Regions from separate parts of the Lentibacillus sp. genome, predicted to be linked through region 1. Evidence: predicted binding sites of a transcription regulator. Region 1 holds the regulator's gene; each other region holds the start of a gene.
What was found. Region 1 encodes CtsR, which represses protease genes until heat stress. Its sites were predicted from a motif close to ATGGTCAATAAAGGTCAAACA; they were not measured.

Region 1 (4,348 bases):
CACAGGTCTGGCAGCAATAGCGGAGAGGACACACCTGTTTCCATGCCGAACACAGAAGTTAAGCTCTCCAGCGCCGATGGTAGTTGGGGTTGAACCCCTGCAAGAGTAGGACGCCGCCAGGCATGACAGAAGAGGCTGAGCCCAACATAATTTGGATCAGCCTCTTTTATTATTTCTGTTATGAAAGGGCGTACATGACTTTTATGTTATATAGAAGGCCAGTTTAAACAGCATTTGAAATTATTTCACATCATATATTTAAAGTAACCCGTTAAAACCCGTTAAAATAGCAGGAGGGAGGTTTAGCCGATGTTCGACTATTTGACTGAACATATTGGGGATAATTTTAATATTATTATGATCCGCATTGTAATCGCCTTGATCTTATCTGGATTGATTGGTTTTGAACGGGAATTAAAAAACCATTCTGCAGGCTTCAGGACACATATACTGGTAGGCGTGGGTGCATGTCTGATGATGCTGTTGTCATTATATGGCTTTGAGACGTTGATTCCAGTATATGACAATATCCGCTTTGATCCAGCTCGGATTCCGTCTTACGTTATAAGCGGTATTGGCTTTTTGGGTGCCGGTACAATTATCGTGAACGGCATGACCATCCGCGGTTTGACAACTGCCGCATCCATTTGGACAGTCGCTGGGCTTGGTCTTGTAGTTGGAGCCGGTATGTACGCTGCGGCTGTTTTTACAACTTTTATTATTTTACTGAGTCTCATCTTCCTGAATAACTTTGAAAAATTATTCAGGAGAAAAAAACCTTATCAAATTGAAATAACAGCACTTCCCGGGTTAACAATTAATAGCGTCGTATCTGTCTTTGAATCCTATTCGCTGACGATTAATCAAGTGAACATCGAACGGATTGATGATGAACTGCGAAATATTATCGTAAAAATTGAGCCATATAAAGAATTAAACCAGGTAGAGCTTTTTGAAGATATATCAAAAATTGACTATGTCAAAAATATATCGGAACGAAAATAACAAATGAAGCACGAAGGTCAATATGGTTGTATGTCTGAAGTTTATTTCGGAACCTTATAAATCATGTCAATTCTGCAGTCCAAATGAAGTTTCAATTCCTTTTAAGTTGTCTAAGCTAGTGATAAGATTACTTGCATCTTTGTGCGTATTACGTATAATGGAAGTATAGTCAAAGTTAGTCAAAGTCAAAGCCATTTAAACAACTGCACATCAATGATGAAGAGGATGAGGAGATATGCGTAATATTTCTGATATCATAGAACAGCATTTAAAACAGATTTTGGAAGCCGCGGGCAGGGATATGGTTGATATAAAGCGAAGTGAATTAGCAGAGGAATTTCAATGTGTGCCGTCCCAAATCAATTATGTGATTAAAACCCGTTTCACTGTGGAAAAAGGGTATATAGTAGAAAGTAAACGAGGAGGCGGCGGATATATCCGGATCATAAGAATTAAACATCAGGACAAAGCGGCGTTAATCGATGATATTATTGGAATGATCAATCCGAGTGCTTCACAGCAGGCGGCATTGGATGTGCTTGAACGGCTGATTGAAGAAGAGCTGGTGACAGAACGAGAGGCAAAAATAATGTTAAGTGCCATTAACAGGGAGACGCTTGCATTTCAGCTGCCATTGCGTGATGAAATTCGTGCACGGATTTTAACGTCGATGCTGACAACGCTGAAGTATTTAAACAGCTAATCAAGGGGGGACTAACGTGGAATGCCAGGAATGCCATGAGCGGCCGGCGACACTTCATTTCACCCAAGTGATCAACGGTGAAAAAACAGAGGTTTATGTGTGTGAGATTTGTGCAAAAGAAAAAGGCTATATGAATTATCCAGAAGAAGGGTATTCACTGCACCACTTGCTGTCCGGATTGTTAAATTCAACATTCGAAAGTCCGAAAAGTACGGCAGGCCAGCAGACAGAAGAATTGCAATGCCCAAAATGCGAAATGACACTGTCAGAATTTAAGCGGGTGGGCAAATTCGGCTGCCCGGATTGTTATGAGACGTTTGCCGCCAACCTTGATCCCATCTTTCGCCGTGTTCACAGCGGTAATACAAAGCATTATGGAAAAATCCCGGCGCGCATCGGCGGGGATATGCGTCTCAAGAAGCAAGTTGATGCCCATAAGGAAGAACTTCAGCGGTTAATTAAAAATGAAGCATTTGAAGAAGCCGCGACCATCCGCGACAAGATTAAAGCACTGGAAGAACAGACGCGGGGTGATGACACATGACACTGCAGGACTTTATGAATGAAGCGATCAGTCCATGGATGCGTGAAGAAGGACCTGACAGCGATATCGTGTTAAGCAGCAGGATACGGCTGGCTCGAAATTTTGTCCGATATTCTTTCCCGATCCTGGCCAACGAAAAGGATTTGCAATATATTAATGAATTCATCTATCAGGAATATGAAAACCAGTCATTCCAGGACTATCATGATTTTTCATTTGTTCCTATTAAAGATTTGACCCCTGTGGAAAGACGCGTTTTAGTTGAAAAGCATTTAATCAGTCCGCATTTGGCGGAGCGGAATCATGCATCAGCGGTGCTTATATCTAAAAATGAACAAGTTTCAATTATGGTAAATGAGGAAGACCACCTCCGAATACAGCTTTATTATCCCGGCTCTCAGTTGAACAAAGCCCTGAAAAAGGTATTCGAACTGGATGATTGGCTGGAAGAAAAAATCGATTATGCCTTTGATGAAGAGCGGGGGTATTTGACCGGGTGCCCGACGAATGTCGGAACCGGTATGCGTGCGTCAGTCATGATGCATTTGCCAGCTTTGTCCTGGACTCAGCAGATTAACCGGATGATCCCGGCTATTAATCAGCTTGGGCTGGTTGTCCGCGGCATTTACGGGGAAGGCAGCCAGGCAACGGGGAACATTTTCCAGATATCTAACCAAATAACGCTCGGAAAGTCGGAAGAGGACATCGTAGAAGATTTGCAGAGCGTTGTCCGCGAGCTTATTGAACACGAACGCAATGCAAGAAACCAGATCATGGACCAGTCGCAAATCAGGCTGGAGGATCGGATTTACCGTTCCTATGGTGTGTTAACGTGCAGCCGGATTATTGAATCAAAAGAAGCGGCAAAATGTTTATCGGATGTCCGGCTTGGAATTGATTCAGGAATTATTGAAGATGTTCCCAGAAATATTTTGAATGAGTTAATGGTGCTTACACAACCCGGTTTCCTCCAGCAGTATGCGAAAAAGACACTGACACCTAATGAACGGGATGTGCTAAGGGCGTCACTTATTCGTGAACGAATGCAATTAGAGAACTAGGTAGGAGGAAAAGTATATGATGTTTGGACGTTTTACAGAACGCGCACAAAAAGTATTGGCATTGTCTCAAGAAGAAGCGGTAAGGCTAGGGCACAACAATATTGGAACAGAGCATATACTGCTTGGGCTTGTCCGTGAAGGGAACGGCATTGCAGCCAAAGCACTTGAGTCTTTGAGTCTGGAAGTAACCAAGATTCAGCAGGAAGTGGAAAATCTAATCGGCACGGGCAAACAGCCGATGCAAACAATTCATTATACACCGCGTGCCAAAAAAGTAGTGGAATTGTCGCAGGATGAAGCACGCAAGCTCGGGCATTCGTATGTCGGAACAGAACATATCCTGCTTGGCCTGATTCGTGAAGGGGAAGGTGTGGCAGCACGTGTCCTTAACAACCTCGGTGTCAGCCTTAATAAAGCACGCCAGCAGGTCCTGCAGCTTCTGGGAAGCAATGAATCACAGGCTGGCCGCCACAACAGGAGTTCACAGTCATCGAACGCCAACACACCAACTCTTGATTCACTGGCACGTGATTTAACCGAAAGTGCCAAGGAAGGTAACGTCGATCCGGTTATCGGCCGCAGCGAGGAAATTGAGCGGGTTATCCAGGTGTTAAGCCGGCGGACTAAGAATAATCCGGTTCTGATCGGTGAGCCCGGCGTTGGTAAAACAGCTGTTGCAGAAGGTCTCGCCCAGCAAATCGTCAACAACGAAATCCCGGAAATACTTCGTGACAAGCGCGTCATGACGCTTGATATGGGGACGGTTGTTGCCGGCACTAAATACCGTGGTGAGTTTGAAGACCGGCTCAAAAAGGTGATGGAAGAAATTCGCCAGGCAAACAACATTATTCTGTTTATTGATGAATTGCATACATTAATTGGTGCAGGTGGTGCAGAAGGGGCAATCGACGCCTCCAATATTTTAAAGCCGGCGCTGTCCAGGGGAGAACTTCAGTGTATCGGTGCTACCACGCTGGATGAGTACCGTAAATATATCGAAAAAGACGCGGCCCTTGAACGCAGGTTCCAGCCGAT
Region 2 (4,348 bases), on a different contig from region 1:
CAAGAAAAGATTAAGTATTTGCGTCCGCCGCGAGGAATGTTCAGTGAAAAAACATTGAGTTGGGCAAAGGAGCTCGGCTATATCCATATATTCTGGTCGTCGGCATTCGTTGACTGGGAAACAAGTGAACAGAAAGGCTGGCGTCATGCATATGAAAATATTATGGATCATATCCACCCAGGCGCGATTATTTTGCTTCATACCGTATCGTCCGATAATGCCAGGGCACTCGACAAAATGATAACGGAGCTGAAAAAACAGGGTTATCAATTCAAAAGTCTGGACCATCTTGTCATGAAAAATAAACTTCCCAGACCTATTTACGGTTATTGATGTCGCCCTTTGCCATGAAAAAGCTGTCTTTAGAATGAGAGACAGCTTTTGTTATGGGGCAATATCTTAACAATTATTAATTTAAATTTTACATAAATTCTGATATGCTTAAAGTGCGTGTTCAAAAAGGAGGATAAAGTGAAACTTCATTCAGCAGAATGTATGCTTTTAGATAGATGAGCCGCGGAGAAGCAAGCCAAGACGAAATTCGATGTGTCATTTTACCGGACTTTTTGAACAATCTCTTTAAGAAATCTAAACTGGAGTTGATTTCATGAACAAACAGGATTTAATTGCTCCGCAAGACTATAATATCGTCATGGAAATGGAACATTTTGCATCAAAAAGCCCGGCAAGAAACGCGCTGGTCTGGCGCAGTGAAGAGGGCGGATCAAAAGAGATTACATACGAACAGCTGATGAAAAATGTAAACAAAATTGGCAACGCTTTCAAGGAGAAAGGACTGAAAAAGGGCGATAAAGTCCTTATAATGATTCCGCGGTTAATCGAAGCATATGAAACCTATCTGGCTGCATTAAAATCTGGAATCATTGTTATTCCGGGCTCCGAAATGCTGAAGACAAAGGATTTGCAATACCGGATCAGCCATGGTGAGGTCAGTGCAATCGTCAGCTATCATCCGTACGTTGATCAATTTACCGGTGTGAAGGAATTTGATCAGCTGACTCTTTTCTCAGTCGGCAAACCGGTCGATGGATGGCACAACCTGGATGAGCTGAAGGAAAGTGCATTGGACAAGTTTGATATGGCTGACACGACTAAAGACGATGTCGCCTTCTTTTCCTATACATCCGGTACAACCGGTAATCCTAAAGCGGTTGTTCATACACATGGATGGGGTTATGCACACCTGAATACAGCGCCGCGGAATTGGCTTTCTATTAATGAAGGTGACAAAGTATGGGCTACAGCCGGTCCGGGCTGGCAAAAATGGATCTGGAGCCCGTTCTTATCGGTGCTTGGCTCAGGCGCAACCGGGTTCGTTTACCAGGGCAAGTTTGATCCAAAGACATATCTCGGTCTGCTGCAGGATGAGGATGTTAATGTCTTATGCTGCACACCGACTGAGTATAGACTGATGGCCAAAGTCGATAATCTGGACGACTATCAGCTCACCAAGCTGCACAGTGCCGTTTCAGCCGGTGAACCGCTTAACCGTGAAGTCATTGATACATTCCGGAAATATTTTGATGTGACGGTCCGGGATGGCTATGGTCAAACCGAGAATACGCTGCTGCTCGGTTTTATGAAAGACACGAAGGTGAAACCGGGTTCGATGGGCAAGCCGACGCCGGGTAATGAGGTGGAAATCATTGATGAAGACGGCAAGGCTGTACCGGCAAATGAAATCGGGGATATTGCGGTGAACCTGGACAGCCCGGCACTGTTCCGTGAGTATTATAAGGATTCTGAACGCACGAAAATGTCCCAGCGCGGTGAGTATTATGTAACGGGTGACCAGGCATATAAAGATGAAGACGGCTATTTCTGGTTTGAGGGACGCAGTGACGATATTATTATCAGTTCCGGTTATACAATTGGGCCGTTCGAGGTAGAGGATGCATTGGTTAAACATCCATTTGTTCAGGAATGTGCCGTTGTGGCAAGTCCTGATGAAGTCCGCGGCAATGTCGTCAAGGCATTTATCGTGCTTCAGGATGGCGTCAATCCTGATGATCCGGATTTAGTCAGAAACCTGCAGGACCAGGTTAAAGAATTGACCGCCCCTTATAAATATCCGAGAAAAATTGAATTTATTGATGAATTGCCGAAAACAACATCAGGAAAAATCAGACGCATTGAATTGCGGCAAAAGGAAAAGGTCAAAAACTAAAAATGTATTCATAGGAAAGGGCTGCTCGATGTTTAGAGCAGCCCTTTTGACGTTAATAGTAACAGTGAAGCTTTTATAGATTGGCATAATGTTTGATCAAAGATAGTTAATTGACTTTTCAGCGGTGGAAACCCTTTGATAAAAAAGCGCAATCTCCCGCAGACACAATGTTTTGCGGGATAAATAATTTTTTCAAAAAAAATTGGGCAAAAAGACTTGAAAGTCAAAGAAGGTCAGAGTATAATAAGAATCAAAGGTCAAAGATAGTCAAAGTCAAACCTTTTAAAATAAATTTGAAATCAATCAAGGAGGAATCACATTATGCAATGTCAAAATTGTGGTATTCGTCCCGCATCAATTAACGTCGCAATGCAAATAAACAATGAACGTATGAATATGCATCTATGTAATCAATGCTTCCGTGAGATTCAGGGAAATATGATGAATGGTGACTATGGTCAAGGTCAGCAAGGAGATTTTGCCAATAAATTCTTCCAGGGCAATGGTCAGCAAGGGCAAGGTTTCACAGGCACAAAAACACAGCAGGGTGCCGGCAATAATGGATTGCTTGATGAGCTCGGCAAAAACGTGACAAATGCTGCACGTGCCGGATTGGTTGATCCGGTAATTGGACGTGACAATGAAGTGAAACGCACCATTGAAACGCTGAACCGCCGGAATAAAAACAATCCGGTCTTGATCGGTGAACCTGGTGTCGGTAAAACAGCCATTGCAGAAGGGCTGGCTCTGAGAATTACAGAAGGCAAAGTGCCGGCGAAACTGATGGATAAAGAAATTTATCTGCTGGATGTCGCATCACTCGTTGCCAATACAAGCATGCGCGGTCAGTTTGAAGAACGCATGAAACAGCTGGTACAAGAACTGCAGGAACGTCAAAACGTCATCCTGTTCGTTGACGAAATCCATCTGCTGGTTGGTGCAGGTACCGCCGAAAGTTCACAAATGGACGCCGGCAACATTTTGAAACCAGCACTGGCACGCGGTGAGCTGCAATTGATCGGTGCCACAACACTGAAAGAGTATCGCCAAATTGAAAAAGATGCAGCACTTGAGCGTCGTCTTCAGCCAATTTTGGTTCAGGAGCCGTCACTGGAAGATGCTGTTAAGATCTTGGACGGCATCAAGGACCGTTACGAAAAATTCCATGAAGTCCGCTATTCCGACGAAGCGATTAGCGCGTTTGTCACATTGTCGCAACGCTATATTCAGGACCGCTTTTTGCCGGACAAAGCGATTGATCTTATGGATGAGGTCGGTTCACGCCTGAATCTCGATAATGCGGAAAAGGATTCGGATTCGATCCAAAGCCGTTTGGATGAAATTGTCCGTGAAAAAGAAGCAGCCGCTGAAAAAGAAGATTATGAACAAGCGGCACACCTGCGCTATCAGGAAATCCAGCTGCAAAAACAACTGGACAAAGCAAAAAATGAAGAGCAGGTTACCGATGTGGACATTTCCGATATCCAATTGATTGTTGAAGAAAAAACCGGCATCCCTGTTACCAAACTGCAAACGGATGAGCAGGAAAAAATGCGTGATCTTGACAAAAACCTCGGTGAAAAGGTCATTGGTCAGGACGAAGCGGTACAAAAAGTTGCCAAAGCCGTCCGCCGCAGCCGCGCAGGACTGAAATCGAAATACCGTCCAATCGGTTCATTCCTGTTTGTCGGACCGACCGGTGTCGGTAAAACAGAATTGACAAAAGCACTTGCCGAAGAACTGTTCGGTTCACGCGACAGTCTGATCCGTCTTGATATGAGTGAATATATGGAAAAACACGCCGTTTCCAAAATTATCGGTTCACCACCGGGATATGTCGGCCATGAAGAAGCAGGACAGCTGACTGAGAAAGTGCGCCGTAATCCTTACTCCATCCTGTTGCTGGATGAAATTGAAAAAGCACATCCTGATGTGCAGAACATGTTCCTGCAAATTATGGAAGATGGGCAGCTGACCGACTCACACGGCCGTACTGTAAGCTTTAAAGATACGGTTATTATCATGACAAGTAACGCCGGAACCGGGGAAAAACAAATTAACGTCGGTTTCAACCGGAATGAACATGAATCGGTTCAAACCCTGGAAAACTTAAGTGCCTATTTCAAACCTGAGTTTCTGAACCGTTTTGACAGCATCATC
Region 3 (4,348 bases), on a different contig from region 1:
AGTTTTTAACCGGAAATAGTCTATTGAATACGATTTCATCCATATTCTTTATTGTTTTTCTTACGATCGCCATTATTTTTACAATTTTGATCCATCTTCTGAACAGACAACTCGATACCTTGAAGAAATATCATTTACAGGAGCAAGAGTTGAAAGAAACCCGGACGGCACTTACGGAATCAAAAGTTTACGAAGAAATCAGTATGCTGGTACATGACCTGAAAACTCCCCTTGTTACCGTTGAAGGCCTTGTATCTTTAATTGGTATGAAATTGCAATCTGAAAACGGAACACTACGAACTTATTTTGCACGAGTGGACAATTCACTTAAAAAGATAAATGATATGATTTCCGAAATACTTTATGAAAATAATAAACAAGAACTGACAGTCAAAGAATTAATCGAATATGTAACGAGCCATCTTAACATTGATAATCAGCTTATAAAATTGAAAATCGATATTGACGAAAATCTGCCGCCTATTCATGTTAATAAGATCCGTTTTTCACGTGCCATATCAAATATTTTAGAAAATGCCATCAGTTCATTTGCCGAAAAAAAAGGATTTATCCATATCAATGTCAAAAAGATAGATGAGGGGATTTTGTTTTGCGTCGAGGATAACGGTCCGGGGATAAAGACGGAGCATCTAAAGGATATTTGGCAGCCTGGCTTCAGTACAAAGGATTCATCCGGTATCGGTCTTTCGTTTGTTAAACGCGTCATCGAAAATCACCAGGGAAATATAACTGTAAACAGTGTTCCTGGCAAATATACACAAATGAATATTACGCTACCAATACAGGAAGCAGGTGAAAGAACGAATGAGTATCACCATATTAATCGTTGATGATAATGAGGATATCCGTTTCACGTTGAAGGAGATATGTGATTATGCCGGATGGAACAGCATCGAAATATCTACGGGAAAAGCTGCGGTTGAACAAAGTGAAAGCGTCATCCCGGATCTAATTTTACTTGACTACCACATGCCTGATTGGGATGGGCTTAAAACAACAAAAGAACTTCGAAAGCGAAACAACCGGGCACCAATTATCATTTTGACGGTAGATGGACGGCAGGAAATTGCCGACGTCTTTCTGCGGGCTGGAGCTAATGACTTTGCTCTAAAACCGATCAAGGCACCGGATTTGATTTCAAGGATTCGGATAAACTTAAAGATTGCTAAATTAACCGGAAATAATGAGGATGTATTTGTTGAAAAAGGAATCAGCTATTCAACTCTAAGGTCAATTAAAGACTCCTTATTAAGACAGTCTGAACCATCATCAATTCAGGAATTACAAGAAGAACTGCCGATATCATATCAGACTGTTCACCGCTACTTAAACTATTTGGAAGGTAAAGGAGAAGTTGAGATCATCTCACAATATGGTAAACAGGGGCGTCCCAAAAATAAGTATAAACTTTTGTAGCACAAGGTTTATTTTTCCGTCTGGAGGGAACGATGTTTAAAGGGTTTTTCATTATTATGCAATGATTTTTGTTTGACCTTTTTTGACCTATTAGTTATGATAAAGATATCCACTAAGTGGAAGAATTCGAACTGAAAGAAGGAGGAACAATACATGAATTTAATACCGACAGTCATTGAACAGACTAATCGTGGAGAACGCGCATATGATATTTATTCACGCTTACTGAAAGACAGAATTATTATGCTTGGAAGTGGAGTCGACGATAACGTAGCCAACTCAATTGTTGCACAACTGCTTTTCCTGGAAGCGGAAGATCCGGACAAGGATATTTCATTGTATATTAACTCGCCGGGCGGCAGTATTACAGCCGGAATGGCTATTTATGACACAATGCAGTTCATTAAATCAGACGTTTCAACTATCTGCACCGGCATGGCAGCTTCAATGGGTGCATTTCTGCTGGCAGCCGGTGAAAAAGGCAAACGCTATGCCCTGCCAAACAGTGAGGTTATGATTCACCAGCCATTGGGCGGCACACAAGGTCAGGCATCGGATATTGAAATTCATGCACGCCGCATTATTGAAATGCGCGAAAAAATGAACCGAATCCTTTCCGAGCGTACTGGTCAACCAATGGAAGTTGTGGAACGGGACACTGATCGTGACAACTTCATGTCAGCGGAAAAATCAGTAGAATACGGTCTGATTGACAAGATTCTGGAAAGAAATTCAGACAAGAAGTAAATATTAATTACACACAAAAGGCTGCATCGAATATGGTGCAGCCTTTTTAATAGCTTTGGATAAATTGATATTCTGAAGAAATCATATCCAGACATTGCAATATAAGTGTTTACGGTAAACAAGAGCTATCCCTCTGATAGAACTTCTATTTCGAAACAAATTCGATTAAATCATTAAGGGCTATTTCCTCATCTTCACCGTCTGCAATCATTTTGATTGTCTCACCAGGTAAAACGGCCAGACTCATCAAACCCATAATACTTTTGGCATTCACCCGCTTTCCGTCTTTCTCAAGAAACAAATGCGCCGAATAACGGTTTGCTTCCTGAACAAACTGTGCTGCCGGCCGTGACTGTAATCCCGTCTCAAGCTTAACTTCTACCGATTTCTCAACCAAAAATCTCATCCTCCCGTATCAGCCTTTACTGAAACCGTTTTCAAAATATTTGTGAAAACAGCAGCAGGTTTTAGATGTCTGCTGCTATTGGACGCTGTTTTGCTGAAAAATGCTGTTTCATAACGGTAAAAGCAGCGATTTTTGCGAAAACAGCTATAAGAGGTTGTTCAAAAAGTCCGGTAAAAATAGCACATCGAATTTCTTCGTTGGCCTGTTTCTCCACTTCGAACTTCTCGGTCCTTGCTATCGTCCTTTTTGAACACGTACTATAATGCAATTGTCATTTTAATATGAATAGTATATCATACAAAAGGAAAAAAATGAATGATTATTCACTTTGCGGGATTAATCCGTCTTCATGCAGTTTTTCGGCGAACTCGTCTATCTTTTTCAATCGATGATTTATACCGGACTTGGAAATTTTTCCGCCCGAAACCAGCTCACCCAATTCTTTCAGCGAGATATCCTGATGCTGTACACGCAATGCGGCAACTTCACGCAATTTTTCGGGCAATGCCTCCAAACCGACCGTTTCTTCAATCAGTTTGATGTTTTCAATCTGGCGAAATGCAGCACCAATCGTTTTGTTCAAGTTGGCTGTTTCACAATTGACAAGCCGGTTGACTGAATTGCGCATATCCCGGACAATCCTGACATCCTCAAACTTGAAGACAGCATTATGCGCCCCAATAATACTTAGAAAATCGGTTATTTTTTCGGCCTCCTTCAAGTAGGTGATATATCCTGTTTTACGTTCCAGGTTTCTCGCCCTGAGATCAAATTCGTTCAGCAGTTCACACAAGGAATCATTGTGTGGCTGATATGAATTGAAAATCTCCAAATGATATGATGATGTCTCAGGATTGTTGATTGAACCGCCTGCCAGAAAAGCACCTCTTAAATACGACCGTTTACAGCAATCTTTAGCGTAATATTGCTCGGGTATCGTTTTTATGAAGGTACTCGTATTCCGGACTATACCTAAATCAGCAAGTAAATCCTGTACATCCTCTTTTATCCGGACAATGTACACATTATTTTTTTTCAGTTTCATTTTCTTCCTGACAAGCAATTCAATTGAAAAATCATACTGTGATTTAATTAATGTGTATATACGGCGGGCGATTGCGGCGTTTTCCGTCTGGACATCCAGCGTATATTTATTTCCGGACACACTGACAACACCATTCATCCGGATCAGCGCTGCCAATTCAGCATAATTACAGCAAGAATCCAATTCAATACCTGTCAATTCTTTTTTTATTTCCGATGCAAATGACACTTCTAACACCTCCCTGTCCAGCCGTCAGATGCAGTCTATACCGCTTGATCGATCAGCGAATAGAGCAGTTTCGCTATTTTTTTGGTATCATGACGCAATGTCGTTTGTGATGAATCGATGATATCACCTTCGATAATCTGCAGACCCATTTCAAGTAATCGCTCTGTATCGTAAATAACCGGTGCCGCTTTTTCTTCTGCATATACCTGTCGGACGTGTTTACTGATTGGTTCGTTATGTACGACAACCGAATCAATACAATTTCCGCCGATGTGGCTGCGGATTGCCTGCACGTGATCTGCAGCGGTATACCCCGTTGTCTCCCCGGCTTGAGTCATCACATTACAGACATAGACCACGTTGGCGTTTGTATTGCTTAAAGCCACATCAATTTGAGGGATAATCATATTAGGCAATATACTTGTATATAGACTCCCGGGTGCAACCACAACCAAATCTGCATTTTTAATCGCATTAACGGCATC

Region 2: VK097_RS03235 (ATP-dependent Clp protease ATP-binding subunit) is a predicted target of CtsR. The motif match lies at 2,442-2,462, and genes of this name have one in related genera.
Region 3: clpP (ATP-dependent Clp endopeptidase proteolytic subunit ClpP) is a predicted target of CtsR. The motif match lies at 1,507-1,527, and genes of this name have one in related genera.

Annotation. Positions count from the first base shown of each region.
Region 1 covers NZ_DATGTT010000032.1:3-4,350, forward strand. The annotation lists rRNA gene rrf (5S ribosomal RNA) at 7-122, shown strand; gene VK097_RS04915 (MgtC/SapB family protein) at 310-1,005, shown strand; gene VK097_RS04920 (CtsR family transcriptional regulator) at 1,241-1,708, shown strand; gene mcsA (protein-arginine kinase activator protein McsA) at 1,725-2,252, shown strand; gene mcsB (protein-arginine kinase McsB) at 2,249-3,313, shown strand; gene clpC (ATP-dependent protease ATP-binding subunit ClpC) at 3,330-4,348, shown strand, end outside.
Region 2 covers NZ_DATGTT010000017.1:23,430-27,777, reverse strand. The annotation lists gene pdaA (delta-lactam-biosynthetic de-N-acetylase) at 1-333, shown strand, start outside; gene mbcS (acyl-CoA synthetase MbcS) at 608-2,188, shown strand; gene VK097_RS03235 (ATP-dependent Clp protease ATP-binding subunit) at 2,510-4,348, shown strand, end outside.
Region 3 covers NZ_DATGTT010000013.1:4,742-9,089, reverse strand. The annotation lists gene VK097_RS02365 (HAMP domain-containing sensor histidine kinase) at 1-851, shown strand, start outside; gene VK097_RS02360 (response regulator) at 826-1,437, shown strand; gene clpP (ATP-dependent Clp endopeptidase proteolytic subunit ClpP) at 1,591-2,184, shown strand; gene VK097_RS02350 (HPr family phosphocarrier protein) at 2,330-2,581, opposite strand; gene VK097_RS02345 (hypothetical protein) at 2,652-2,804, opposite strand; gene whiA (DNA-binding protein WhiA) at 2,910-3,863, opposite strand; gene VK097_RS02335 (gluconeogenesis factor YvcK family protein) at 3,899-4,348, opposite strand, start outside.